One region of the Saccharospirillum sp. HFRX-2 genome, then DNA from elsewhere that is predicted to be linked to it. Evidence: predicted binding sites of a transcription regulator. Region 1 holds the regulator's gene; each other region holds the start of a gene.
What was found. Region 1 encodes PhoB, which activates phosphate uptake and scavenging genes when phosphate is short. Its sites were predicted from a motif close to TGTCATANNNNTGTCANA; they were not measured.

Region 1 (9,644 bases):
CACCATGAACCGGATGAACGATTCCATCGACATCTGCCGCGTTCAGGGCGACATTCTGCTCGACGGCGAAGACATCTATAAAAAGCATATGGATGTGGTCGCGCTGCGCGCCAAGGTGGGCATGGTGTTCCAGAAGCCGAACCCTTTCCCCAAATCGATCTACGACAACGTCGCTTATGGCCCGCGTATTCATGGCCTGGTGTCTCGTCGCGCCGAGCTGGATGAAGTGGTGGAAACCGCGCTGCGTAAAGCCGGTCTGTGGGATGAAATCAAAGACCGGCTGGACAAGCCGGCGACCGGTCTTTCCGGCGGTCAGCAGCAGCGTCTGTGCATCGCGCGCACCATCGCCATTTCGCCGGAAGTGATTTTGATGGACGAGCCGTGTTCGGCGTTGGATCCTATTGCCACAGCGCGCATCGAAGAGTTGATCGCTGAACTGTCGCAGAACTACACCATCGCCATCGTGACGCATTCCATGCAGCAGGCGGCGCGGGTTTCTCAGCGCACAGCCTACTTCCACCTGGGCAAACTGATCGAGGTTGGCGAAACCGACCATATCTTCACCTCGCCCAGCCACAAACTCACCGAAGACTACATCACCGGTCGTTTCGGTTGATCCCAGAGGATAACGTCATGGACAAGATGCAATTCGATAAGCACACCTCCACTCAGTTCAACGCCGAACTGGAAGAGGCGCGCAAAAACCTGATGCAGATGGGCGGCCTGGTTGAACAGCAGGTCGAAGACGCCATCAAAGCGCTGATGGACATGGACACCGCTCTGGCGCAGCGTGTCATTGAGACCGATCAGACGGTCAACAGCATGGAAATCGACATCGACGAAGAGTGCACCCGCATTCTGGCGCGACGTCATCCGGCGGCTTCTGACCTGCGTTTCGTTATCGCCGTCACCAAGGCGGTTAACGACCTGGAACGCATCGGCGACGAAGCCTCCAAGGTCGCACGTCATACGCTGGAACTGGCCGATACCGGCTCTGGTCCTCAGGGTTACGTGGAACTGCGCCATATCGGCGAACAGGTGCGCCAGATGGTGCAGCATTCACTCGACGCCTTCGCGCGACTCGACGCCGACAGCGCCCTGAGCGTGCTGCATCAGGACAAAGCCGTCGATCTGGAATACGGCACCGCGATCCGCTCGCTGATCACCACCATGATGGAAGACCCGCGCTCCATCAGTCGCGCCCTGAACGTCATGTGGTCACTGCGCTCCATGGAACGCATCGGCGACCACGCCCGCAACGTGGCTGAATCGGTGATCTTCCTGGTGCAAGGTAAGGACGTCCGCCACAAAGCCCTGGAGCAGGTTGCTGCCCAGGTCAAGAAGGGCTGATATCTGCAGCTGAGCCGGGCAACCGGCTCAGGCTGAAAAACCGTTGGGAATCAACTGCTTGTTGTGCAATGGATGTTGACGGCCCGACTGCAAATCACTATATTACGCAGCCGTTGCCGGCATAGCTCAGTTGGTAGAGCAACTGACTTGTAATCAGTAGGTCCCGAGTTCGACTCTTGGTGCCGGCACCACTTCTTCCCAAAACCCGCCTTGTGCGGGTTTTGTCGTTTCTGGCCTTCGCTTTCCTCTCGCTCAAGTCGCGAACGCTGTCATGCCGGTGTTTTTATCCTTGTGGTAGAGTCATCGGCTGTTGTGTTGTTGGACAGTGTTGTCTGACTGAATTCTTTGGCTGATGGAGCAATTCATGTCTGTTCTGACCGACCTGCTGGCGTATCTGTCCGGCTTGATCCGCCCGCATCTGACCTTTGTCGCGGCGGCTCTGGTCGCCACCTTGCTGGTGATCTATGGTAATAACCTTAATCGCGCCGTCTGGAGCATGATACGGGGCGCGCACTTCATCATTCGGACTCTGGTGTTTGTAGCCCTATGTGCATTTGGATACGGTGCCTTGACCGTCTTTTTGATTCCCTTCGTACGTCGCATTCTGCTGTCGGCCGGGCCTTACTGGCTGGCGCCGATCGTTATTATCACCTTCTTCCTGGTCGGTTGGCTCGCCGAGAAAAACAGTCGCCGCGGCTGATTCTGGCAGCGCTGCTGCTGTGCCTGGCCGGTTCTGCCAGCGCCTTTAACGAGCAGGGCCACCGGCTGGTGGTGCAGCTGGCGGAGTTGCGGCTGAACGAGGCAGCCCGTGCCGGCCTGGAAGATCTCTATGGGCCGCACTGGCGCACCGATCTGGTCAACCTGGCCAGTTGGGCGGAAGAGCATGCGCCGGCGGAGGATTTGCGCACCGTGCTGTTCGATGCCGAGGATGAAGGCTTTGAGGCTGCCAAACACTGCCCGCGCAATCGCTGTGTGGTGGGTGCCATTTTGGAAAGCCGCTTGGTGCTGATCCGCAACAGCTATGAGAAGGCGGAAAAGCGCCGCGCGCTGCAGTATCTGATTCACTTTATGACCGACCTGCACATTCCCGTAAATGCGGGTTTGGCGCGTGACCAGGCCGGGCGGCTGATTGCGCTGAAAACCAGCGAGCTGGAGCGGGTTAACCTGAACTGGGTGTGGACCCAGTCGTTGTACCGCGAGCTGGATGCACCGGTGTTTGCCACGGCGCAGCGTTATCAGCGGGAGATTACCGACGAAGAAGCGCAGCAGTGGCTGAGTTCGATGAGCGTCGTCGATTGGGCCTGGGAGACGCATCAGATTGCCATGGAGGTGGCCTATCCGCTGGCGGTGCGCGGCGAATATGATGCCGCCTATCGACGCGAGGCGTTGCCGGTATTAGAGGTGCAACTGAAAAAAGCAGCGGTGCGCTTGGCGGCGCTGTTGAATACGATTTATGGCGATGCTTAAGTGGGCAGTTGGTTGGTAAGCGTGAGCTGATGAATTAGGTGCGTGTTGCCGGACGAGTTGCAAGGGGAGGCGAGCCTCCCCTTGTCGCCGCCCAAAGGCGCCGTTCGTACCTGAACGGGTGCCATCCTGGCACAGGAGCGTCCTGCCCCTTTCCTGAAATACCAATCCCGGTATCGGTCCTGGTTCCTGCATCTGTGCGCCTTCCCGTGGCTGGGCATCCTGCCGCGAGCTTCCCGGGTGTTCATCCACAACACGATGGTTATTATATGGCCTGCCTGACGGACACTGCGGTGGTACCCGGTCGCTGATCGGAGGCGATTCAGTGGTCAGGTCCGTTGCCGGGCGCTTTGTCTGGCGCACCCATGAAAAGCGCCGGTGTAATCAACCGGCTTGCGTACGCATTTTGTAGGAAAAGTCTTACATCCCATGTCGGAAAACCAGCAAGCAGACCGCCCCGGAGGGCGCTTACATGCGTTTGGCCCCAACGCTTGGCTGAGTTGGCTTAAGGCCGGCTATTTGCCGATGCAACCGGGCGCACCGCTGGCCTATCCCTTTGCGCAGTTTGATCGCTGGCTGCAGCAGCGCCAGCAGCAGCGTCCGGTTTCCGAAGAGGCCATGGAGGCGGAGTGGCAGCGTCAGTATGAAGCGCTGCCGGAGGCGGTGCGTGGCCTGCTCAGCTTCGAGCATTTTCGCGCTCAGGGCGGTGCCATCGAGGCCGATATTCGTGCCGCTGCGCGCCGTCATCAGGATGGCGAGCAGCCGCATTATGACAACGGCTGGCAAGGCCAGGGTCGGTTGCTGCGGTTATTCGCATCGCCGGTGTGCTACGCCGGCTGGCGCGATTTGGCGGAGGGGTTCAGTGGTTTGGCGGTGGCGTTGAACAGTGCGCACAAGTCGCTGGCCAGCACTAAGGAGCGGCCGTCGTTGCTGGCGCCGGTGCGCTATGGCCAGGCGCATCGTTTTAAAGTCAGTGCGGATAATCCATTTCCGGGTTTACTTGAAGATCATGTCTCCCAGGCCGATAACCAGGAATGGCGGTTGTTGATGCCCGCTAAGACCACGCCGCAGTATCGCGACAAGCCCGCCTTGCCGATAGCCCGTGATCTGGTGCGGGCCATTTACTGGTCGGTGGCGACGCCCGAAGAGGTCGTTGAAGGCATTCGTGCACTGAAGCGCGACATGCGGTTTCGCTCGGTGGAGTTGGGTTGTATCACGCCGGATGCTCACCGCTGGCAACTGCAAATTGATCCCGACTAGTGGTAGACAGGCTGGCCTTGAACTAGCCTGAACCACTATCATCGACATTTATTGGCGGCTTGGCCCGCTCTTTCAGGAAAGGAAGGAATGCTGCAGACACTACATTTTCTGGTGGCCGATGACGCTGGCTTTATTCGGGATCTGGTGAAGCGCGCTCTGCGCAGTCAATTTACCCAGTGTCAGATCGATGAGGCCGTCAACGGCAGCAAGGCTCAGGCGCTCTTGGTCAAGAAACGCTACGATCTGGTGTTGTGTGACTGGGAAATGCCGGAGTTGTCCGGCCTGGAACTGCTGCAATGGCTGCGTAATCGCGAGCAGGTCGAAGCTGAAGATAAAACGCCCTTTATCATGGTGACCAGTCGTGGCGATAAAGACCACGTGGTGAAAGCCGTGGAAGCGGGCGTTAACGATTACATCGGCAAACCGTTCAGTAACGAACAGCTGCTGCGCAAAATTTTCAAAGCCCTGTCGGTCAATCACCGAGACCTGATTCGCGCCATTCTCAAAGGCCGTTCGGCCATGAATCAGACTAAATCCAGTGACGATTCAGCCAGCTTGTTGACGGGTGGCAAGCCGGCAGAGCAGGCATCGGCGGCCAGTTTGCTGACTGCCGGCTCGCCCAGCAGCAAGCTGGTGGCCTCGGCCAACAACAATAATGCCCCGCCGATTCCTCAGAACCGCAAGAAGATGAACTGGCAGGTGTCGTTGCGCTCTAATCAATCGATCTGGGCGGGTCTGTTGCGGGACATCAATCTGAACGAAGTGGCGGTGCAGATCGCCTTTGAGGATACCTACCCGCCGGTGTTGCACGAGCAGGTGGTGGTCGATATCCAGGCCCCCGAACAAGAAGGTGTGGTGGCGCGGGTTAATGGTTTTGTTACTGGACTTGCGTTGCAGGAACCCAGTCAGGATTGCCGACGCGCCCGCGTCAGCGTCAAGTTTGTCGATGAGGACGAAGATAAGATGGCGGTGTTAAGCCGTCTTGTCGGAGCGTTCCGCAGCCGCTAACACCCGCTCGGCCGGGAAACAGCAGGTAAACACCGAACCGCGCCCCGGCACGCTGGCAATGTCCAGTCGTGCCTGGTGGTGCTGCAGGATGTGTTTGACGATGGCCAGACCCAGACCGGTGCCGCCACGGGCGCTGGAACGGCCCGGATCGACCCGGTAGAAGCGTTCGGTCAGGCGTGGAATATGGCGTGGGTCGATGCCGATGCCCTGGTCGTGAACGGCGATAAAACCACCCGCCGCCGAGGCTTTCCATTTCAGTTCGATATCGCTGCCGTCCGGGCTGTAATTGACGGCGTTATAAACCAGATTGCTGATCGCCGAGTGCAATTCTGAGGCATCGCCCTGTAAGGCGGCGTCGCTGTCCAGCTGCACGCTGATGCGATGGCCGCGATCGTTCGACAGCTCGCGCGCATCGGCGGCAATTTTCTCCAGCAATTCACCCACATTCACGCTTTGCCGCACCGAATGCTGTACTTCGGCGTCAAGCCGCGTCAGTACCAGCAGATCGTTCACCAGATTATCCATGCGCTGAGTCTGGGCTTCCATATTGGTCAGACCCTTGCTCAGCGCCGGTGGCAGATCGCCACCGAAGGTGAGGATGGATTCCAGATAACCTTTGAGCACCGTCAGCGGAGTTTTCAGTTCGTGGCTGGCGTTGGCAACGAAGTCCTGGCGCATTTGCTCGAGTTGCTTGATGCGCGTGGTGTCGCGGATCAACAGCAGGCGTTCGCCCTTGCCGTAGATGGTCATGGAAACATCGATGTAGCGATCCGGAAAGGCCGGGTTTTCCAGCTGCACCGTCTCGCTCATTTCACCCTTGTTGTAGAAGCGCACAAAGGTCGGATCGCGCAGCAGGTTGGTGAGTAACTGGCCCTGGTCCTGAGGCTTCAGGCTGAGCAGCGCTTCGGCCGCCGGGTTCCACCATTCCAGCGCACCTTGACGATCCAGCTGGATAACGCCGTCGCGTAGCGCCTGGGTGGAGGTCTGAATGCGGCTGATGACGTTTTGCAGGTGCCGCACTTGCTGACGATGATCGCGCTGCACGCTGTAGAAGTGATCGAATACCATGCCCCAGAGGCCACCGGCGTCGGGTGGTTCGGAGCGTGCGCCATTGCGCAGCCATTGGATCAAGCGGCCTTGCTGAAACAACTGCCACAGCAGGCAGCCAAGGGACGCCACCAACAACGCCCGAAGCGGATAACCCAAGAGGAAGCCGACCGTGGCGACGGCGGCGAAGAAGAGCAGCAGATTGCGGTAATAAGGCCGACGGATATCTCGGATCATGAAGCCGATTGTGCCGAAACTTTGGTGGAGAAGCGATATCCCGTGCCGCGCACCGTCTGCACCAGCGCCTCGTGCGGCGAGCCCAGGGCTTTACGCAGGCGGCGAATATGAACGTCCACGGTGCGTTCGTCGACATAGACATTCCCACCCCAGACCTGATCGAGCAGTTGCGATCGGGTGTAGGCACGCTCTGGGTGGCTCATAAAGAATTGCAGCAGGCGGAATTCGGTCGGGCCCATGCTCAACTCGCCGCTGGCGTCGTAAACGCGGTGGCTGGCTGGATCGAGTGTCAGACCCTGAATTTCGATGGGTTCATCAACCCCGGCCGGTGTAGCGCGACGCAACACGGCTTTCAGACGAGCGACCAGTTCACGCGGTGAAAACGGCTTGGTGATGTAGTCATCGGCACCCGCTTCCAGACCGGTGATCTTGTGATCTTCCTCGCCTTTGGCGGTGAGCATGATGATGGGGATTTCTGCGGTCAGCGGATCACGCTTCAGACGCCGTGCCAGCTCAATGCCGCTGACTTGCGGCATCATCCAGTCGAGCAGGATCAGATCCGGTTTCTGGTCGACCACCAGCGCATGGGCTTCGGTGGCATCGGCCGCTTCCAGCGTGCGGTAACCCGCCATTTCCAAAGCGGCGGCAATGACTTCACGAATGGCGGATTCGTCGTCAACAATAAGAATGCTGCGAGCGTTCATGAGTAACCCCGGCTATCACGTTCGTGACTATTAGACGCGGCTTTGATGACAGCAGTGTTACAGCTTTCATCAGATTGTCAAAAATCTGCAATGCGTCAGAGAGCGGCTGCTACAGCGGCGTACCCAAATCGATCACCGCCCCGACGAACAGCGCCATCCCGGCCCAGTGATTATTGAGAAAGGCGCGGAAGCTCGGGTCGCGTTCGCGATGGCGAATCAACCACTGCTGGAACACAAAACAACCGGCGGCTACGGCCAGACCCAGGCCCCAGAACAGCCCCAGGTCGGCGTGCAGTCCCAACAACAACCAGGCGACCCAGGTCATGATCTGCAACAGACCGACCATTAAGCGGTCGGCATCGCCGAACAGAATGGCGGTCGATTTAACGCCGATTTTCAGATCGTCATCGCGATCGACCATGGCGTAGAGGGTGTCGTAGTGCACCGTCCACAGAATATTAGCGATATAGAGCAGCCAGGTAGCGGCGGTAAAAGGCGCGTCCACGGCGGTGTAGGCCATCGGAATGGCCCAGGAAAAGGCCGCGCCCAGAAACAGTTGCGGCAGGTAGGTATGGCGCTTCATAAACGGATAAAGCGCCGCCAGAAACAGCCCGACGAAGGACATCAACACCGTGGTGCGGTTGGTCAGCAGCACCAGCGCAAAGGCGATCAGCGTTAATACCGCGAACAAGGTTAAGGCCGCGCGCTCGCTGACCAGACCCTGAGCCAGCGGCCGGGTGGCGGTGCGTTTAACGTGGCCATCGAAATGACGATCGGCGTAATCGTTAATGACACAGCCGGCGCTGCGCATGGCCACGGTGCCCAGAATAAAGATCAGCACCAGATGAATAGGGGGTAAACCGCCGGCCGCCAGCCACAAGGCGGTGAGCGTCGGCCATAACAGCAGATAGATGCCGATGGGGCGATCGAGTCGGGTCAGTTTCAGGTAATGGGGCCAAGCTGAGAGGGTCATAATGGTTCCGTTCAGACCGGTTGCTAGCAGCCCGTGTCCTACCCGGGCCAGTCGACGGCGGCCAGTGTATCCACGGGTTTGGGCATTTGCCAGTGATAACAACTGCCTTGCTTTTAGCGGCTGCTGTCAGTAGTTTCTGCGTCCAACGCACCAACCCATCCCCCGACTGCGCTCGCTGCAACAGAGGCGAAAATGAAGAAATGGCAATGTATCGTCTGCGGTTTTATCTATGATGAAGCCGAAGGCCTGCCCGATGAAGGCATTGCACCCGGAACACCCTGGGAAGAAGTTCCTGAAGATTGGTACTGCCCCGACTGTGGTGCCAGTAAGGCCGATTTCGAGATGATTGAACTGGCATGAAACCGACTTCAACGTCTGCCCCGCTGGTGGTGCTGGGCTCCGGCCTGGCGGCTTATACGCTGGTGCGGGAATGGCGCAAGCATGACAGCGACACCCCTCTGGTCATCATCACCGCCGATGACGGCGCCGGCTATTACAAGCCCAACCTTTCTAATGCACTGAGCAAACAGCAGACCGCTGATGATCTGGTGCAGATGACCGCTGAGGTCGCTGCCGAACAATTCCAGGCACAGATTCTGACGCACACCGAAGTGACGGCTATCGATACCGTGACTCGCACGCTGCAGCTCAGCCAGGGTCAGCCGCAGACCTGGGGTCGACTGGTATTGGCCGTGGGTGCTGAACCTTTGCAGCCACCACTGGAAGGCAATGCGCTGGAGCGAATCTGCCGGGTGAATGATCGTCATGACTTCGCCGCCTTCCAGCAGGCATTGGACGGCCATTCCAAGGTCACCATTATGGGCGCTGGCTTGATTGGCTGTGAATTCGCCAACGACCTGGCCAGTGCCGGTTATCAGGTAGACGTCGCCGCACCCAGCGAAAGCCTGCTGACCGGTCTGGTACCGCCGGAAATCGGTCGCGCTCTGCAAACCGAACTGGAGCAGCTCGGTGTGCGATTCCATCTGGGACCACTGGCCAGCCGGGTGGATAGCGCTGCAGACGGTGCGCTGAGTGTCAGCCTGACCAACGGCCAGCAGCTGCGCACCGAGGTGGTGTTGTCGGCGGTGGGCCTCGCGCCCCGTATCCGCCTGGCGCGCGAAGCTGGCCTGGCCGTGCATAAGGGCGTGGTCGTTGACCGACTTTTACAAAGCAGTCAGGCCGATATCTACGCCTTAGGAGACTGCGCCGAAATCGATGGCCTGAACCTCATGTATATCCTGCCGTTGACCACTGCAGCGCGGGCTTTGGCGAAAACGCTGGCCGGTGAACCGACGCCAGTGAGCTGGCCGGCGATGCCGATTACGGTAAAAACTCCGGCCTGTCCTGTGATCGCCTACCCACCAAGAGGCGATGGGGCATGGCAAATCGAGGGCAGTGGCGCTAATCTAGCGGCCGTGTATCGCCGCGGGGATGATGTACTGGGCTTTGCCCTGTGCGGCGAACGTATCAAAGAACGTAACACCTGGTTGAAGACAGTCCCGCCGCTGTTGGCAACCTAAAAACCGTAACGTATGCTGAAAGATGCATCGTGTACCACGATAAAAACAGAAGGAAATACTTATGCGTAAACCTGAACTGGC
Region 2 (9,644 bases), on a different contig from region 1:
CCGGTGCGGAATTAATGCACCTGACAACCGAGGTCGATGCGGGCGACACACCCAATCTGAACGAACTGCTGAAGCTGAACACTCTGGTTCAGTAGTCTTCCATCACTGTCTTCCGAACTAGCATAAGATTAGAACAGAACGGTTTAGCAGCGCGGAGCCAGCTGCCTTGAAATTTGCGATGACAGCTCGACCTAGGAGGTAACCGGCAATCTTCGTTGTCCTGCCCGGTTACATCTTTGGTTAAGGAGGAACGACTTATGTCATTGCGCATTAACGATACGGCTCCCAACTTCACAGCCCAAACGACTCAGGGTGTTATCGATTTCCACGATTGGATCGGCGACAGCTGGGCCATTCTGTTTTCCCATCCCAAAGACTTCACCCCGGTGTGCACCACCGAACTGGGCTATATGGCCGGCCTGCAGCCGGAGTTCGACAAGCGTAATACCAAGATCATCGGCTTGAGTGTCGATGCGGTCGATAACCATGAAAAGTGGGCCAAGGACATCGAAGAAACTCAGGGTCACTACCCCAAGTATCCGATGATTGGCGATACCGATCTGAACGTTGCCAAGCTGTACGACATGCTGCCAGCTGACGAAGACGGTGATGCGGAAGGTCGCACCCCGGCCAACAACGCCACCGTGCGTTCGGTCTTTGTGATCGGCCCGGATAAGAAGATCAAACTGACCATGACTTATCCTATGACCACCGGCCGTAACTTCGATGAAATTCTGCGCGCTCTGGATTCGATCCAGCTGACTTCCAGCCATCAGGTCGCGACACCGGTTAACTGGAAGCATGGCGAGGATGTGATTATTCCACCGGCGGTGTCGGATGAAGAGGCACAGAAGAAGTACCCTCAGGGCTATCGCACCTTGAAGCCTTATCTGCGGCTGGTGGAACAGCCCAAGTAAGACAGCGGTTGCGTTGTTATAGCTGAGTTACCTCTGACACAACCCGGCCTGGCGCCGGGTTGTTTGCTGGGTTGTTGTGTCAGTGGCTGTGCAAACCGACTCGATTGCCTTCGCTGTCTTCGAAATGACCGACAAAACCCCGCTCGCCAATACTCATCTTGGCGTTGATAACCTGACCGCCATATTGCTCGACGCGATCCAGGGTGGCGGCGATGTCATCCACAGCCAGATAGACCATGGCGCCCTGATAGGAAGGCGTATAGCCGTGTGCCTGCATCAAGGCGCCGGCACGGTGATCCGACGCCGGGAACAAGGTCATCTTGAAATTCTCGCCCAGATCCAGCTTTTCCATGGAGGTCTCCAGCACGCCTTCGTAGAAGCGTTGCGCACGCTCCATATCCGCCACCGGAATTTCAAACCAGGCGATGGGTTGGGAATCCAGAGCCATCGTTATGCTCCTTACCGGCGCTGCCGGTTGACCACAGGTGCGATCAGTTTAGACGCTTTTTAGTCAGTTCAAAGTCGCTTAGAAAGTCCCTTGAAAAGTCGCTTAGTCAGTTCAACGCCGGCCGATCATAGATGACAAAGGAGTAGTCGTAAGGGTTGGGACCTTCGGCTGCAAAGTCTTCACGCGACTGTTCCTGCCAGGCGTCAAAATCGATGGCAGGAAAGAGCGCATCACCCGCGACCTGGGCATGCACCAGGGTGACATAAAGCCGATCGGCGCGCGGCAATGCTTCGGCGTAAATCTGGGCTCCGCCCATCACGATGACTTCTTCGCCACCATTCACCGCCAGTTGCGCATCAGCCAGTTCCAGCGCCTCATCCAGCGAATGCACCACCTGACAGCCTGCGGCGCTGAACCCGCTATCGCGGGTGATGATGATGTTGGTGCGATTGGGCAGCGGTCGGCCGATGCTGTCGTAGGTCTTGCGACCCATGATGACGGGTTTGCCAGAGGTGATCTGCTTGAAGTATTTCAGGTCGTTGGGCAGGTACCAGGGCAGTTTATTGTCACGGCCTATGACGTGGTTCTCAGACATAGCCCAGATAAGTGCAATGCGCATGCGTTCTCTCCTTCACTGAGCGCGGTATACTAACAGAGAGCCCGGCCAGCGAGGACGACGCTGGCGCAGTCGGTCACAGGCTTGCGCGGCTGCATCAGAGCCGCTAAAGTTCGCAACCCTTTTTTTCCTGACCACTTATCCAGCAAACCGAGGCCGCTATGACCGCCATTCCCGCCGAGATTCGTGAAGTGCGCGAACAGGCCGATTGTCTGTTCAGTGAAACCCAGGTCGAAAAAGCCATCGATACTATGGCTACCGACATCTCCCGTGATCTGGAACAGACCAACCCTATCGTATTCAGTGTGATGAACGGCGGCCTGGTGCTGACCGGCAAGCTGGTCACCAAGCTGGGTTTCCCGCTGGAGATCAGCTATCTGCACGCCACCCGCTACCGCGACAAGACTTCCGGCGCCGACCTGGAGTGGCGCATGCTGCCGCAGCAGTCGCTGGAAGGCCGTACCATCCTGATCGTGGACGACATCTATGACGAAGGTGCCACCCTCGGCGCCATTGTCGATCACTGCCGCGAAGCCGGTGTCGCCGAGATCAAGATCGCCGTTCTGGTCGACAAACAACACGACCGTAAAGCCCGCCCGGACATCGTGCCCGACTACGTTGGTCTGCAATGCGAAGACCGTTATGTCTTTGGTTATGGCATGGACTACAAAGGCTACTGGCGCAACGCCCCGGGAATTTACGCCGTCAAAGGGCTTTGACGGAAAACGCGGAGTGCCGCCCAGCTGGACGGGAGACGGGAGACGCCGGATAGCGGAAAACCTAGCTCAGCGTCCTGCGTCTCCCAGCAGTATCGCCCGATGCTGCTGTAACCTCCCTGCCATCTAAATGTCATACACTGGTGGAACCGACCATCCAGAGGCGTGACATGACCGAACCGCTCACCGTTACCCCAGCCCACTTCATCAATCGCGAGCTGTCGCTGCTCGAATTCCATGACCGGGTGCTGTCCCAGGCTGAAAATAATCAGATTCCGGCGCTCGAGCGACTGCGTTTTCTGTGCATTTCCAGCACCAACCTGGATGAGTTTTTCGAGATTCGCGTCGGCGGTTTGAAAGAACGCTTCGAAGCCGGCTCCACCCTCACCGGTCCGGAAGGGCTGACACCGCGCCAGCAGTTGGATGACATCGCGGAACGCGCGCACCAACTGGTGGACCGCCAGTATCAAATTCTCAATGAGCAGTTGCTGCCGCTGTTGGCCGAGCATCATATTCGGGTCATCAAACGCGAAGACTGGAGCGAGTCGCAAACCGCCTGGTTGCAGCAGTTTTTCGAGCACGAAGTACTGCCGTTGCTCAGCCCGATCGGGCTCGACCCGGCGCATCCGTTTCCGCGCATTCTCAATAAGAGTCTGAACTTTATCGTCAAGCTCGATGGTAAAGACGCCTTCGGCCGCAACTCCGGCCAGGCCATCGTGCAATGCCCGCGTGCTCTGCCCGATATGATTCAGCTGCCCGCCGACGAAACCGGTTCGGGTCCACATGACTTTGTGTTTCTGTCGTCCATCATTCACTACTTTATGGACGAAATATTCTTCGGCATGACAGTCAAAGGTTGTTACCAGTTTCGCGTTACCCGCAATTCCGATCTGTTCGTCGATGAAGAAGAAAGCGGCGATTTGCGCCGAGCCATCGAAGGGGAACTGGTTTACCGCCAATACGGCGATGAAGTGCGGTTGGAAGTGGCCGCCAATTGCCCCGATGAATTACTGGAATTTTTGTTCAAGCAATTCGAAATTACCGAGACCGATTTATACCGTGCCAACGGCCCGGTTAACCTGAATCGGCTCGCCAACCTGATTGACACAGTCGCTCGCCCAGAACTGCTCTATCCGCCCTTTGATGCCCGGGTTCCGCGCGTATTGCGTCGCAAAGCCAATATTTTCGATGCCATTAAAAAGAGCGATATTCTGCTGCATCATCCGTTCGATTCCTTTATGCCGGTGGTCGATTTTATTCGTCAGGCGGCGAAAGATCCGAACGTGCTCACCATCAAGCAAACGCTGTATCGCACCGGTGCCAATTCGATCATCGTCGATGAATTAGTAGCCGCTGCCAAAGCCGGCAAAGAAGTCACCGTCATCATCGAATTGCTGGCGCGTTTTGATGAAGAGGCCAATGTGGTTTTGGCCGAACGGTTGCAGGAATATGGCATTCATGTGGTGTACGGCATCGTCGGTTATAAAACCCACGCCAAGATGTTGATGGTGGCGCGGCGCGAAGGCGACAAGCTGCGTCATTATGTGCATCTGGGTACCGGTAATTACCATCCGAAAACAGCTCAAGTATACACCGACTATGGTTTACTGACCTGCAATAAGCAGATTGGTGATGATGTTTATCGGGTGTTTCTGCAGCTCACCAGCCTGGGCAAGGTCAGCAAACTCGATACGCTGTTTCAATCGCCTTTTACGCTGCATAAAACCATGATGCGCCGCATCGAGCGTGAAATTGAAAACGCTCAAGCCGGCAAAGCCGCGCGCATTATTTTGAAGATGAATTCACTCTACGAAGAACAACTGGCGCGTAAACTTTATGAAGCCAGCCAGGCGGGTGTCCAGGTCGATTTAATTGTCCGTGGTGTCTGTCAGATTCGTCCGGGCTTGCCCGGTGTTTCGGAAAATATTCGGGTGCGTTCCATCGTCGGTCGTTTCCTCGAACACACCCGCGCTTACTGCTTCCATAACGACGGTGATCCGGAAGTGATTCTCGCCAGCGCCGACTGGATGAGCCGCAATATGTTTCATCGCGTAGAAATCGGTTTCCCGCTGTTAACCAAAAAACTGCGCGACAAGGTGATCAAGGATTTGGAAAGTTATCTGGCCGATAATTGCCAGGCCTGGGAACTCGACAGTGACGGTCATTACCTGTTGTGTCGCCCCGGCAAAGCAACGCCTGTTTCGGCGCAACAGAGTTTGCTGGATGAAGCCATCAGCGGCGCCGGTATCAGTTGATTCAGCTGTCGCCGTTCGCCATTGTCGGCAACTGCAATTGATAACCCAGCTTAGTCAGATACTGCGCTTCCTGCTCCAGGTCGGCCTGGGTCAGGCTGTGCTCTTCCCACCAATCTGCGGTAGCGATCAAGGTCAGATCGGTGTTGTCGATACGCAACGAAATGCCTTCCGATTTACTACCGGTACGGGCGCGATGCAGCACCACTGCAAGACGAAACATCACCAACAAGGCGGGCAGAATCTGGCGGTCTTCATCGGTTAAATGTGTCAGTGCATCGGCGTCCGGTTTTTTGCGATGATGTTGAATCAAAAATGTCAGTCGCTGTTGTTCTTCGCGACTGAAACCCGCTAGGTCACAATGCTGCACAATGTACGCCGAATGTTTGTGGAACTGGTTATGGCTGATGTCCAAACCCACTTCGGCCAGCTGCGCCGCCCAGCGCAAATAATTGTTCCACGGATGTGGATCGCTCAGCCCCAAAGCGTCGACATTATCGTTTAAAAAACCTTCGGCGGTGGCAGCGACGCGCTCGGCCTGAGCGGCATCGGCGTGAAAGCGTTGCGCCAGATGAGTCACACCGCGACTGCGCACATCTTCCTGATCGAGCCGGCCAATAAGGTCGTACAACAAGCCTTCACGCAGCGCCCAGGGCGACGCTTCCATGCTGTCGAGGCCCAGGCCTTCGAAGACAGCGCGCAAGACGATCAAACCGCCGACAAAGACCGGCTGCCGATCGCTGCCCAGACCATCCGGTTTGAAGTCATCAATCGATTTAGCCTGGCCAGCCTGGTCGCATAAATCGTCCAGCAAGGCGCGGGTAATAATGGGTGAACCGGTGGTCGCTTCAGCAACTTTGGAAATGGCCTTGATGGAACCGGAACAACCGATGGCGCGTTGCCAGCCGACCGTTAGGAATTCATCGCGCACCGGTTCAATTTTTTGCAGGCAATAGGTGGTCGCCTTCTTCACGGCTTTTTTGCTCAGCGAACCGGATTCGAAAAATTCGCGCATCAAAGCAACGCAACCCATACCCAGACTTTCCAGCTGCAAGGGCTGGAATTGTTCGCCGACAATCACCTCGGTGCTGCCGCCACCGATGTCGACCACCAGGCGGCGATCGAGTTCGTCATCCAGCCCTTGGGCCACGCCCTGATAAATCAGCCGCGCTTCTTCGGCGCCAGAAATCACATCGATACGATGACCGAGCGCCTGTTCAGCCTTGGTTAAAAACACTGACGAGTTGGTCGCCTTGCGCAAGGTTCGCGTGCCAACGGCGCGGACTGCCGAGGCCGGCAAATGACTGATGCGCTGACCAAAGCGGCTCAGACATTCCAGGGCGCGACGCTGTGACAAATCGTCCAGAGCGCCATCTTCGCTTAGACCAAACCCTAATCGCACCGGCTCTTTAATGCGGTCGAGCACGGTCAACTCGCCCTTGTCGAGGCGGGCGACAATCATATGAAAGGAGTTGGAACCCAGATCGATGGCAGCCATTTCTTCGACCCGGTTGCGCCAGAAATCCGACAACTTAAGCATGAGCAATGCAACCTAACAGGCAAACTGCGACAATGCTGACTCAGCTTTATGACAGGAGCAAGGACGATGGCCATCCATTCATTTCGCAACCATCAACCCAAACTGGGCCGGGCGGTGTTTGTCGATCCCAGCGCCATGGTCATTGGCGATGTGGAACTGGGTGATGATGTCTCGGTCTGGCCGGGTGCCATCGTACGCGGCGATATGCACCGCATCCGCATCGGTGCGCGTACTTCCGTCCAGGATGGCGTGGTGCTGCACATCACCCACGCCAGCGACTACAACCCGGACGGTTATCCCTTGACCATCGGCGACGATGTCACCATCGGTCATCAGGCCTGTCTGCATGGCTGCACCATTGGCAATGAAGTGCTGATCGGCATTGGCACCACCGTACTCGATGGCGCTGTGGTCGAAGACCGGGTAGTGATCGGCGCGGGCTCGCTGGTGCCACCGGGCAAACGGCTGGAATCGGGTTATCTCTACGTCGGATCACCGGCGCGACAGCAGCGTGCACTGAGCGAAAAAGAGCTGAGCTACTTCCGCTATTCGGCCGCCAACTACGTCAAACTGAAAGACGACTATCGCGCCGAAGGTCTGAACGGTGTTGCGCCAGCCTGACACTGATCGTCTCGGAAAATTTCGTTCAATAAGCTTTTTCAGCTTGAGCCCTTGAAAAGCTTGTTATACAGTCCCACGGGTCGAAACGCAGTGTTTCGTCATTTTAAACCCTCAACACGAATTCATAAGCACAGACGGAGGTTAGCTATGCGACGCATTCATCCATACGCACAAAATACCTCTTGCTCCGCCCGCCTGATGGCGACCGGAGTTAAAAATCTGTTGCGTCCGCGATTCGTGTAACACCTGCCTCACGAGCCGCGGATTGAAGCCGCGGCCCGTACTGATTTAGCACCACAAAACAGTTCCCTCCAAGGCTCCAATCCGTCGCTCCAGGCTTAACAAACTGGAGAACGAACCATGTTAGTCAACAAATTGATCAACCATTTGCAGCGCCGCCGCGAATTGAACCTGTGGCTCAAAGAGAAACGCCAGCAACGCTTTCTGGCCGATCATTTAAGTGATCACCTGCAAAACGATATTGGTCTGCACCAGCAAACCGTCGAGCGTCCGCTGAACTGGAAGACGATTAAGGAAGAGCGCCAGGAGCAAGCCAGTATTGGCAGAGAAAGAGCAGGGCCTGGTAGCGCCTAACGATGGGGAGCATCCATTTCGTCAGAGACGATGCTGACAGGATGCTCCCCATTTTTTGTGTCGGGGCGCCAGGGCAGATCCGCACCCCGACAACAGCTGCTTTATCCCCTCTCACTCAGTGATAGACTGCCCGCAAGCCCCTCGGATAACGGCTTGTATGCGCACCGACATCGAACGCCTCTACCAACAAGAAAATCGCCGCGTTCTCGCCACCCTGATTCGCCTGCTTGGCGATTTCGACCTGGCCGAAGAAGCCTTACACGACGCCTTTATGGCCGCCTTAAAACAATGGCCCGAAGACGGCATACCGGATAACCCCCGAGCCTGGCTGGTTTCCGCCGGACGCTTCAAAGCCATCGACCAGCTGCGCCGCCGCAACCGCCACCGCGATGCGGTCGAGGAAATGACCACTCAGGCCCTGATCGACCAGGAGGCCGAAGCGGACGATATCGATCACAGCATCGACGACGACCCATTACGGCTGATCTTCACCTGCTGCCACCCGGCACTGGCCCGGCCCGCTCAGTTAGCGCTCACCCTGCGTGAAGTCTGCGGCCTGCGCACCGAAGAAGTGGCGCGCGCCTTTCTCACCAAAACCCCGACCATCGCCCAGCGCATCGTGCGCGCCAAAAGCAAAATCCGCGACGCCGGCATCCCCTACGAAGTACCCGAACGCCACGAACTGGCGCAGCGACTGGAAGCGGTCCTGGCGGTGGTCTATCTGCTGTTTAACGAAGGCTATGCGGCTTCGGAAGGCGATGATCTGACCCGGCCGGACCTCGCCGAAGAAGCCATTCGCCTCGGCCGCATGCTGGCCGACCTGTTACCCGAACCCGAAGCACTCGGCCTGCTTGCCCTGATGCTGTTGCACCATTCGCGTCGACCTGCGCGCAGCGATGCCCAGGGTGAACTGGTGCGCTTGCAGGATCAGGACCGCAGCCTGTGGGACAGCAAACTGATCGACGAAGGCTGTGCGTTAGTGCCGCGCGCTTTGGCGCCGGGCGGTATCGGGCCTTACGGTTTGCAGGCCGCCATCGCCGCCCTGCATGCCGAAGCCGCTAACTTTGCCGACACCGACTGGGCGCAGATTCTTGGCCTCTACGATGCTCTGCTGCAACTGAACCCATCGCCAGTCATCGCCCTGAACCGTGCTGTCGCTCTGGGGATGAGCCAGGGCCCGGCGGCGGGACTTACTGCCATTGAAGCGCTGCTCAGCGATGCCACCTTGCAAAACTACCATCTGACGTTCGCCGCCCGCGCCGATTTCTGTCGCCAGCTTGGTCAACTGGATAAAGCCCGTGCCGCCTATCAACAAGCACTGGCACTTACGGCTCTGGCACCGGAGCAGCGTTTTCTGCAACGCCAACTAAAAGCGCTGGGTTAACAATGTCGAATTGCAATCTCGGCCAGCGACTACAACAAAACCACCACGGAGAAACACCATGCAATACCTAGCTCTGGTCTACTACAGCGAAGCCAAGATGGCCGAACTTTCAACCGACGACTGGGACGCCCTGAACCGGGAATGCATCGCCTGCGGTGAAGGCCTCACCGCCAATGGCCAGATGCTCGACGGCCGCCCGCTGATGCCGGTCGATACCGCCACCACCGTGCGCGTACGCGATGGTAAAGTGACCGTAACCGATGGCCCCTTCGCCGAAACCCGCGAACAATTGGCCGGGTTTTATTTACTGGAAGCGCGCGATCTAAATCAGGCCATTCAACTGGCTGGCAAAATTCCACCGGCGCGTTATGGCAGTGTGGAAGTGAGGCCGGTAAGGGAATTGAAGAGCGAAGGAAATGAGCACTACCGCTAGCCAAAGAAGCTGATTAATAAAATCAGTCGTTTATCAATGAGGCTATCGTTTGCTAAAAAAACTGCTCAAAAAATTCAGCGAACCTAAGAAGGAAGGCACTGAAGTACGATTGATACTTCCGCA
Region 3 (9,644 bases), on a different contig from region 1:
GGAGCGGCGATGGAGTTAAGTGCGGATGGTAACTCGTTGGCGGTAGGGGCACCTTTCGAAGATCGCCTGTCTGAAAGATACTCTAGCGGTTTAGACAGTTTCCTCGAAGATGACAACGATTTAACCGATTCCGGTGCTGTTTATCTGTATTAACAATTACGCTTGGAATTCGTTATCCCAGTGGACGTTGTTAAAAAACCGGGCCGTGAGGCCCGGTATTTTTTTAGGCTTGAAGCTGTTGCTGTAAAAAGCTTACCGCGTCGGCCAGCTTAAGGTTTTCTTTCTCTGCGGCGCTGCGCGCTTTGTATTCCAATTCACCCTCGGCCAGACCACGGTCACTGACTACAATGCGATGCGGAATGCCGATTAATTCCATATCGGCGAACTTCACCCCGGGGCTGGTTTTTTTGTCGCGGTCGTCGAGCAGTACTTCGATGCCGGCTTCGCTCAGTTCGCGGTACAGTTGTTCGGCCACTTCCATCACTTCCGGTGATTTGTGCGCATTCAGCGGCACAATGCCCACCTGGAAAGGAGCCAACGCATCGGGCCAGATGATGCCGTTGTCGTCGTGGTTCTGTTCGATAGCCGCGGCGACAATGCGGCTGACGCCGATGCCGTAACAACCCATCAGCATGGTTTGCGCTTTGCCATTTTCGTCGAGCACGGTGGCGTTCAACGCTTTGGAATATTTGTCGCCCAATTGGAAGATGTGGCCGACTTCGATGCCCTTGGCAATTTTTAGTGTGCCTTTGCCGTCTGGGCTCGGGTCGCCTTCGACCACAGAGCGCAGGTCGGCGATGTCTGGCAGCGGCAAGTCACGTTCCCAGTTAATGCCAAACCAGTGTTTGTCGTCGCTGTTGGCACCGGCACCAAAGTCGCTCATCAGACTGACGGCGCGGTCGATGACGATGGGCATCGGCAATCCAATCGGCCCCAATGAGCCGGGACCTGCACCGACCACAGCGCGAATGCGTTCTTCTGTTGCCATGGTCAGCGGTGCTTTCACTTGCGGCAGTTTCTCGGCTTTGATTTCGTTCAGTTCGTGATCGCCACGCACCAGCAGTGCGACTAAACCGCCGTCCACGTCGTCTTCGGCTTCGACGATCAGCGTTTTGATGGTTTTCTCAATCGGCAGACCAAAGCCTTCGACCAAGGCGGCAATGGTTTTGGTGTTCGGGGTATCGACCTGGCGCAGTTCTTCGCTTGGCGCAGCGCGTTCGCCCGCAGGCATCACCGCTTCGGCGCGTTCAATGTTGGCGGCGTAGTCGCTGCTGTCGGAATAGGCGATGTAGTCTTCACCCGATTCAGCCAGCACTTGGAATTCGTGCGAGCTGTCGCCGCCGATGGCGCCGCTGTCGGCCAGCACCGGGCGGTAGTTCAGGCCGAGCCGATCAAAAATACGGCAGTAAGCCCGATGCATGTTGTCGTATTCGGCTTGCAGCGATGCCATCGAAACATGGAAGGAGTAGGCATCTTTCATAATGAATTCGCGGGCGCGCATCACGCCGAAACGCGGCCGGAATTCATCGCGGAATTTGGTCTGAATTTGGTAGAAGTTGGCCGGCAGTTGTTTGTAGCTGGTCAACTCGTTACGGGCCAGATCGGTGATCACTTCTTCGTGCGTCGGGCCGAACACAAAATCGCGTTGGTGGCGATCCTGCATTTTCATCATCAGCGGGCCCATATCGTCCCAGCGGCCGCTTTCCTGCCACAGCTCGGCCGGTTGCACGCAAGGCATCAACACTTCCTGGGCGCCGGCGCGGTCCATTTCTTCGCGCACGATGCGTTCAATTTTGCGCAGTACTTTGAGGCCGGTTGGCATCCAGGTGTACAGGCCGGAGGCGAGTTTACGCACCATGCCGGCGCGCAGCATCAGTTGATGGCTGGCGATAACGGCATCGGCGGGCGTTTCCTTGACGGTGGCGATCAAATACTGGCTTGCGCGCATGAAGATTCTCGTTGTTGGCTGTATTCAGATTGGGTATGAAGCAAAACGGCCCGCCATTGTAGAGCCAACGGCGGCCGAGGTGTAGTCAGGCGTGGTGTGCGGTGAGGGCGGTGAGTTACCACTCGCCCTGGTTAGGCATGGAGGCCCAGGGTTCGGCGGCGGGCAGGGCGTCGCCGGCTTGCAACAGTTCGATGGAGATGTTGTCCGGGCTGCGCACAAAGGCCATGTGGCCGTCGCGTGGTGGACGCAGGATGGCAACGCCCATGTCTTGCAGGTGTTGGCAGGTCGCGTAGATGTCATCGACACGATAGGCCAAGTGACCGAAGTTACGGCCGCCTGTGTATTGTTCCGGGTCCCAGTTATAGGTCAGTTCCACCATCGGCGCTTTGTCGGCGAGGGCGCGTTCGCGGTCTTCCGGGGCGGCCAGAAAAACCAGGGTGAAACGGCCTTTGTCGTTTTCACTGCGGCTGATTTCGACCAGGCCCAGGCCATCGCAGAAAAAGCGCAAGGAGGCGTCGATGTCGCTGACGCGAACCATGGTGTGTAGATAACGCATAAAAACTCCAGATTGGTTAGCAGAGGTCAGTCGGTGTGTTTGAACGGCAGGGCATCGGTCATTTGTTCGCGGTAGCGTTCGACCATTTCGGCTTCTTCCAGGCAGAAGCGTTCGACCGCTTGCTGGAATTCCGGCCGCGCCAGCCAGTGAAAGGAGCGGGTAATGCGCGGCTCAAAACCGCGCGCTACTTTGTGCTCGCCCTGGGTGCCCGGGTCGAAACGTTGCAGACCGTGGCGGATGCAGTAGTCGATGCCCTGGTAATAGCAGCACTCAAAATGCAGGTTGTTGAATTCGTCCAGGCAACCCCAGTAGCGGCCGTAGAGCGTGGTTGAATCGCGAAAGCACAGCGCCGCCGCCACGCCTTCCTCACCCTGAAACGCCATAAAGAGCACCAGCGATTCGGCTTGCTCGGCGAGCAGTTGCTCGAAGAATTCCAGTGTCAGATAACCTTGGCGGCCGCGCTTTAAGTAGGTGGCGTGGTAGAAGATATAGAACTGTCGCAGGGTGACCGCATCGATTTCACGGCCTTCGAAACAGCGCATTTCCAGACCTTGGTCGGCAATGGAGCGGCGTTCTTTGCGCAGGTTTTTGCGTTTGCGCGAGGCGAAGCGGTCGAGGAAGTCATCGAAATCGCGGTAATTCTGGTTGCGCCAGTGGAACTGAACATCGCGCCGTTCCACCCAGTCGGTGTGGTTGGCCCAGAGGTCGGCGGTGGCGTCATCGGGAAACAGCAGATGGCAACCGCTGTAATCCTGGTTCAGTGCTTCTTGTTGCATGGCCTGGGCGAGGTCGGTGACTAATGGCGCATGCAAGGGCGTGCTCGCTCGTGGTCCCATGGACGGTGTATAGGGAATGGCGCACACCAGTTTGGGGTAGTAGGGCAGGCCGTGTTGTTCATAGGCGTGCGCCCAGGCCCAGTCGAAAACGTATTCGCCCCAGGAGTGGGTTTTGGCGTAGCAGGGCAGCGCCAGCTCCTGTTGTTCATCTTGCCAGTGCAGATGGTGTGGCGACCAGCCTCCATCGATGCTGCACACGCCGCTGCTTTCCAGAGCGCGTAAAAAGCTGGCGCGGCTGAACGGGTTGTCGGTGTGTTGGCCTAGGTGTTCGGGCCATTGGGTGTGCCACTGAACGTCGGGCATAGAGGCCATTCCTGGGAAAGTGCCGGGGCATTATATCGGTTGCGTGCAGGCAGACCCAGTGCCCACTTATACATCTGTGCCTTTGCGGTACAATGGCGGCAAAGGAGGGCTCGATGTTCGAACTGGATCACCGCTTGCAGAATGATTGCGTCGAAGTTGGCGAATTGATGCTGAATCGCATTCTGCTGATGAAAGACGCCAACTACCCCTGGTTGATACTGGTACCTCAGCGTGAGGGTATCAGCGAGATTTACCAGCTGGACGAAGACGACCAGGAACAATTGATCTGGGAAAGCAGCTTCGTCGCTGAGCGCCTGATGGCCACCTTTAAAGGTGACAAGATGAACATAGCGGCGCTGGGCAATGTGGTGTCGCAGTTGCATATCCATCATGTGGTGCGCAAACAAACCGATGCGGCCTGGCCCAACCCGGTTTGGGGCGCTGTTCCGGCCAAGGCTTATCCGCGTGGTGCATTGCGCCAGCGCGTGCTGAGCTTGCAGTCGGCCTTTGAAACCTCGGTCTTTAAAGCGGCCGAACCGCCTGCTGGTTGATGCAGCGGATTTTCGTTAGGGTCAGGATTGTCATTAAAACTTCATCAAAAAGTCAGAAAGGTGACACGGGCGAATGAATAATAGACGCCATGACGATGGAGGCTTCTTCATGAAATGGCTGCACCGAATCCAACAGCTTGACACCCTGACGTTCAATTGGTGCATGGCGCGTCGTCGCCGTGAGCGTATCACTGCTTTGAGTCGTGCGGTATCACGTACCGCCGACGGCTGGCTCTACCTGCTGTTCTTTGCCGTCTATGGCATGACTCAGCCAGAGTCCGGCATGGCCTTGGTTAAGGTGGCCGTGGTGGCTTTCGCGGTGGAACGCGGCATCTACTGGGTGCTGAAAAACACCTGCCGGCGTAACCGGCCACAAGAAGCCATTGACGATTTCACCAGCTTTATCATTCCGTCCGATAAATTCAGTTTCCCTTCCGGCCATACCTCGGCTGCCTTCCTGTTTACCGTGCTGGTGGCCAGTCAGCTGCCGGTGCTGCTGATGGTGCTGTTGTTGTGGTCGTGCTGTGTGGCCATGTCACGCATCTTCCTGGGTGTGCATTTCCCGACCGATACATTGGTTGGCGCAACCCTGGGTTCGCTGGTCGGCTTCTGGGCGCTGGGAGGGTTTGTACTGTGAAAATCCTCTACGGCGTTCAGGGTACTGGTAATGGTCATATCACTCGTGCCCGAGTGATGGCCGAGGCGCTGGCGCATGCTGGTGTTGATGTCGATTGGGTGTTTTCCGGTCGTGAGCGCGAGCGCTTTTTCGATATGGACGCCTTCGGCGATTTTCGGGTGTTCAAAGGCCTGACCTTCGCGACTCGTGATGGTCGTATTGATCTGCGTCGCACCATGAACGACACCTCCATGCGAGGCCTCTGGCGCGATATTCGCTCGCTCGAGCTGAGCCAATACGACCTGGTGGTCACCGATTTTGAACCGGTCGTAGCCTGGGCGGCGCGCTCTCAGGGTATGCCTTGTGTGGGCGTCGGCCATCAGTACGCCTTTAACCACGATATTCCCAAGGCCGGGCATTCGGTGGTGTCTGAAGCCATCATGCGCTGGTTTGCACCCGTAACCGTGGGTTTGGGTGTGCACTGGCATCATTTCGGCGCACCCATTCTGCCGCCGATCATTGAATCGACCACGGAACCGAAACCCGGTTCGCTCGATAAAGCGCTGGTTTATCTGCCGTTCGAAAACAGCGCAGCGACGCTGGCGCTGCTCAATGAGGTCAACAGCCAGGTGCGGTTTGTGATGCACTGCGGCGATATTGAGCCGGGCCAGTACGGTCAGGTGACGGTGCGCGGTTTCAGCCGCGATGGTTTCCAGGCGTCGCTGGCCGAATGCGGCAGCGTGATCTGCAACGCTGGCTTTGAACTGGCCAGTGAAGCTTTGTCGATGAGCAAACGCATTCTGGTTAAACCGCTGCGCGGCCAGATGGAGCAGCAGTCCAACGCTGCGGCTTTGCAGGCGCTGGACCTGGGCTCGGTGATGCCGAAGGTTTCTACCGGCGCCATTGAAGCGTTCCTGCGCCAGGGTGAGCCGCGCTGGGTGAATTACCCGGATGTGGCCACGGCTCTGGTGAGCTGGTTACAGCGCTATCCGCATGCCTCCATCGACAGCCTGGTCGAGGAGTTGTGGGCCGACGTGAACTTCCCATCGCAGCAAGCTGCTCAGCGCGTCGCTTAGTTTTTATTAAGCCATATTATTTATTGAGTCTTAGCAGACGGCCCGCCCAGCGGGCCGTTTTTTGTTGTCGGCTGTAAAGCTCAGTTGACAACAAAACGACCCTGCGGCAATTTAGCGCGCTGGAAAGTATTGCTTACAGTGGGGAGAGTGAATGCGGCTCAAGATCGAATGCGAAGAGCGCTTGGGTATTTGTGCTGAAGTGCTGGATATTCTGGTGCAACACCAGATCGATCTCAGGGGCATCGAAATTGATCCCACCGGCCGGATTTACCTCAACTTCCCGACGCTTGTTTTCGATGAATTTCAGCATCTGATGCCGGAAATCCGTTTGATTCCGGGCATCCAGGATGTCTCCCTGATTCCCTATCTGCCCGGCGAGCGTGAACAGCAGGAAATGCAGACGCTGCTGAAAACGCTGCCTGAACCGGTGGTATCGATCGACAGCCAGGGCAATGTGGTGATCGCCAATGAAGCCGCGCTCGATATTCTGCAATTGCCCGAAGCTGAGGTGCACGGCAAGTTGCTGAAGAACTGGGTGAAGGGTTTCAATTTCAGCCATTGGCTCAACGGCGATCAACCCGGCGCGACGGCGACTCATCTGCAACTGCGTGGCCGTACCTTCCTGGCTGATATTTATCCGATTCGCGTACCCAACGAAACCGATGCCGACCAGGACGATTACTTTGCCGGCGCGGTCATTACCTTTAAATCACCCGAGCGTCTTGGTCGCCAGATCACTGCTTACCAGCAGCAGGCCGGTGAGTTTGAATTACTCATCGCCGAAAGCCAGCCGATGAAAAAGGTGATTCGTCAGGCTAAGCGGATGTCGGGTCTGGATGCGCCTTTGTTAATTACCGGTGAAACCGGAACCGGCAAAGAATTACTGGCCAAATCCTGCCATCAACACAGCCTGCGCAAAGACAAACCGTTCCTGGTTTTGAACTGCGCTGCCATGCCCGACAGTGTGGCCGAAAGCGAATTATTCGGTTACGCCGCCGGTGCTTTTGAAGGCGCGACCCAGGCGAAAAAGGGCATCGTCGAACTGGCCGAAGGCGGCACGGTATTTCTCGATGAAATCGGCGATATGTCGAAGCTGTTGCAGTCGAAATTTCTGCGCCTGATGCAGGATGGCACCTACCGCCGGGTGGGCGATGAACAGGAATTTACCGCCGATGTGCGCATCATCTGCTCAACGCAAAAAGATCTGCTGGCGTTGTGCCGCGACGGCACCTTCCGTGAAGATCTCTATTACCGGCTGAACGTATTGGCGCTGCACATTCCAGCGCTGCGCGATCGCAAGAACGATATTTTGCCGATGGCCGAACGTTTTATTGCCCGCTTTGCCGAGCCGCAACGCCGCCGGATTCGTATTTCCCGCGCTTGTCAGAATGCGCTGCAGCAATATCCCTGGCCAGGCAATGTGCGGCAGATGGAAAACTCGTTGTTGCGTGCCGTTTCCTTAGCTGAAGATGACATTCTGGAGCCGGAACATTTGCAATTGCCCAGCTTTTCCAGCGGCTGGGGTTATGTCGATGAACATTTCGAAGGCTCGCTTGATGAAGCCATGAAACGGTTTGAGGCTCAGTTGTTGCGCCGGCTTTATCCGGCTTATCCGAGCAGTCGGCAGCTGGGTAAAAAGCTGGGCGTTTCGCACACCGCCATTGCCAATAAGTTGCGCGAGTATGGCATTGGCAAGCACAGTCGATCCGACTGATTTGTCACCGGGAGAATGCAGATGAAGTTCTACCATTATTGGCGTTCATCGGCCGCCTATCGGGTGCGCATTGGGTTGGCACTGAAAGGTGTTGACGCGCAGCAGGTGCCTATTGAGTTGCGCCAGGGCGATCAGCACAGTGCAGCTTATCGCTCGGTGAATCCGGCGGGTTTGGTGCCGTCGTTGGATTTAGAACCGGGCTTGGTGCGGCAGTCGATGGCGATTCTGGAATACCTTGAAGAGGTCTATCCGAACCCGCCGCTGTTGCCGAACGATCCGTTGGCGCGTGCCGAAGTTCGGGCGCTGTGCCAGGACATCGGCTGTGACATTCACCCCATTAACAACATGCGCGTGTTAAAGCAGTTGCGCTCGCAATTTCAGGCCAGCGAAATTGAAGTGAACGCCTGGCACCGGCACTGGATTACTACCGGCTTCGATGCCTTGGAAGTGCAGGCGGCGCGCTTGGGCAGTGGCGATTGGTTTTATCGCAATCAATTGAGCCTGGTCGATGTGCTATTGATTCCGCAGATGTATAACGCTCTGCGCGTTGATATGACGCTCGATGCCTGGCCGCGTTTGCAGCGCATCTATCAGCACGCCACCGCTCAGCCGGCCTTTGTTCAGGCCGAACCGAGCCGCAATCAGCCGGAAGACTGATTCTTGGCAGCTTGCTGGGCGGCGCTGAGTACGCCGCGCAGCAGGCGCAATTCTTTGGCAGTGGGTTGGGCGCGGCGAAACAGGGCGCGCAGATGATCCACCGCCTGGCCCGGGTGCGCCGGGTTGAGAAAACCGATATCACCCAGCGTCTCATTCAGATGGTCGTAAAACCTTTCCAGATCGGCATGCAGCGGGTAGGGCGTGGTCGTGTTGTTGCCGGTTTCATTTTGCGCCGCTTTGAATACCTCGTAACTCAATAACTGCACCGCCTGACTCAGGTTCAGCACCGGGTAATCCGGGTTGGCGTCGATATTCACCTGGGCGTGACAGCGCTGAATGTCGTCGTTGTGCAGGCCCATCCGTTCGCGTCCGAATACCAGTGCAACCGGCGCTTCGTGCTGGCGCGATACGGCTTCGCGGCCACACTCTTCGGCTGACAGGGCCGGTAATCTAATGCTGCGTTCGCGGGCGCTGGTGGCGACGACCAGGCCGCAATCGGCGATGGCTTCGTCGAGGCTGGTCACGACTCGGGCGTTGTCGAGCAGGTCGGTGGCCTGGCCGGCGCGGTTGTAGGCTTCATCGCAAGGAAAATCGATAGGATTGACCAGCACCAGTTGCTCCAGACCCATGTTTTTCATGGCGCGTGCGGCGGCGCCAATGTTGCCGGGATGCCAGGTCTGAACCAGGACGATGCGGATATTGATAGACATGAAAGCGCCTTGGGGTTGGTCACGGGGCCGCGCAGTTTAACACGGCCGCCGTCTCAATCATCCGGCTCAGATGCCCGGCGGCTGATACTCGACCAACTGACAGCCGGCGATGCGCCATTCGCCCTGGTTGGTCTGGCTCAGGGCGTAGAAGGCGAGGTATTGCTGGTCGTCGTCGGTGCGCAGCCAGACCGGTAACACCCAGTTGTCACCCGCCGCTTCCAGTTCCCTGAACCGGATGACGCTGAATTCGGTCAACGGCTGATACTGGCGCACGACCATGGTGTAGAAGCGTTCGGCGGTCAGAAACCGGCCTTTGATGTTGGGGTGAGCCCAGGCCCAGGCGGCTTCGGCATCGCCGCTGCGCAGGGCGCTCAGTTGTTGGGTGATCAGGTTGCGGAACTGATCTTCCAGATCATCGTTATGGTCATCGTCTTCAGCCTGGACGTCGGTTGCCAGTAGCAGGCAGCACAGCAGGAGGGGAAGCAGGGAACGCATGGCGGACTCCCGTTTGGGGTGTCCAGTCAATACGCTCCCGGCGGAGGATCGGTTCAGCGTGGCCGGCTTAACGGCATTTCGCGAACGCGGGCGGCGATGACGGCGTTGTCTTTGATCTGCAGAATTTCGATCAGATAACGATCGATCTTGATCGACAGATTGGCATCGGGAATGTCTTCGAC

Region 2: ppk1 (polyphosphate kinase 1) is a predicted target of PhoB. The motif match lies at 2,818-2,835, and genes of this name have one in related genera.
Region 3: ABMA60_RS14070 (phosphatase PAP2 family protein) is a predicted target of PhoB. The motif match lies at 4,223-4,240, and genes of this name have one in related genera.

Annotation. Positions count from the first base shown of each region.
Region 1 covers NZ_JBEBMU010000003.1:57,074-66,717, forward strand. The annotation lists gene pstB (phosphate ABC transporter ATP-binding protein PstB) at 1-616, shown strand, start outside; gene phoU (phosphate signaling complex protein PhoU) at 634-1,350, shown strand; tRNA gene ABMA60_RS08615 (tRNA-Thr) at 1,466-1,541, shown strand; gene ABMA60_RS08620 (DUF3392 domain-containing protein) at 1,715-2,050, shown strand; gene ABMA60_RS08625 (S1/P1 nuclease) at 2,017-2,817, shown strand; gene ABMA60_RS08630 (hypothetical protein) at 3,244-4,074, shown strand; gene ABMA60_RS08635 (response regulator) at 4,162-5,082, shown strand; gene phoR (phosphate regulon sensor histidine kinase PhoR) at 5,047-6,366, opposite strand; gene phoB (phosphate regulon transcriptional regulator PhoB) at 6,363-7,070, opposite strand; gene ubiA (4-hydroxybenzoate octaprenyltransferase) at 7,180-8,043, opposite strand; gene ABMA60_RS08655 (rubredoxin) at 8,236-8,403, shown strand; gene ABMA60_RS08660 (FAD-dependent oxidoreductase) at 8,400-9,563, shown strand; gene ABMA60_RS08665 (HU family DNA-binding protein) at 9,625-9,644, shown strand, end outside.
Region 2 covers NZ_JBEBMU010000001.1:158,226-167,869, forward strand. The annotation lists gene ABMA60_RS00810 (hypothetical protein) at 1-95, shown strand, start outside; gene ABMA60_RS00815 (peroxiredoxin) at 258-917, shown strand; gene ABMA60_RS00820 (VOC family protein) at 997-1,365, opposite strand; gene ABMA60_RS00825 (dihydrofolate reductase) at 1,472-1,984, opposite strand; gene ABMA60_RS00830 (hypoxanthine-guanine phosphoribosyltransferase) at 2,143-2,700, shown strand; gene ppk1 (polyphosphate kinase 1) at 2,868-4,952, shown strand; gene ABMA60_RS00840 (exopolyphosphatase) at 4,954-6,489, opposite strand; gene ABMA60_RS00845 (gamma carbonic anhydrase family protein) at 6,556-7,110, shown strand; gene ABMA60_RS00850 (hypothetical protein) at 7,471-7,704, shown strand; gene ABMA60_RS00855 (RNA polymerase sigma factor) at 7,862-9,088, shown strand; gene ABMA60_RS00860 (YciI family protein) at 9,147-9,521, shown strand; gene ABMA60_RS00865 (DUF695 domain-containing protein) at 9,571-9,644, shown strand, end outside.
Region 3 covers NZ_JBEBMU010000006.1:253,967-263,610, reverse strand. The annotation lists partial or broken gene ABMA60_RS14095 (hypothetical protein) at 1-153, shown strand, start outside; gene ABMA60_RS14090 (proline--tRNA ligase) at 224-1,948, opposite strand; gene ABMA60_RS14085 (VOC family protein) at 2,064-2,504, opposite strand; gene ABMA60_RS14080 (GNAT family N-acetyltransferase) at 2,531-3,643, opposite strand; gene ABMA60_RS14075 (HIT domain-containing protein) at 3,757-4,194, shown strand; gene ABMA60_RS14070 (phosphatase PAP2 family protein) at 4,304-4,831, shown strand; gene ABMA60_RS14065 (MJ1255/VC2487 family glycosyltransferase) at 4,828-5,886, shown strand; gene tyrR (transcriptional regulator TyrR) at 6,038-7,600, shown strand; gene maiA (maleylacetoacetate isomerase) at 7,622-8,257, shown strand; gene ABMA60_RS14050 (RNA methyltransferase) at 8,242-8,967, opposite strand; gene ABMA60_RS14045 (DUF4864 domain-containing protein) at 9,034-9,462, opposite strand; gene ABMA60_RS14040 (HlyC/CorC family transporter) at 9,516-9,644, opposite strand, start outside.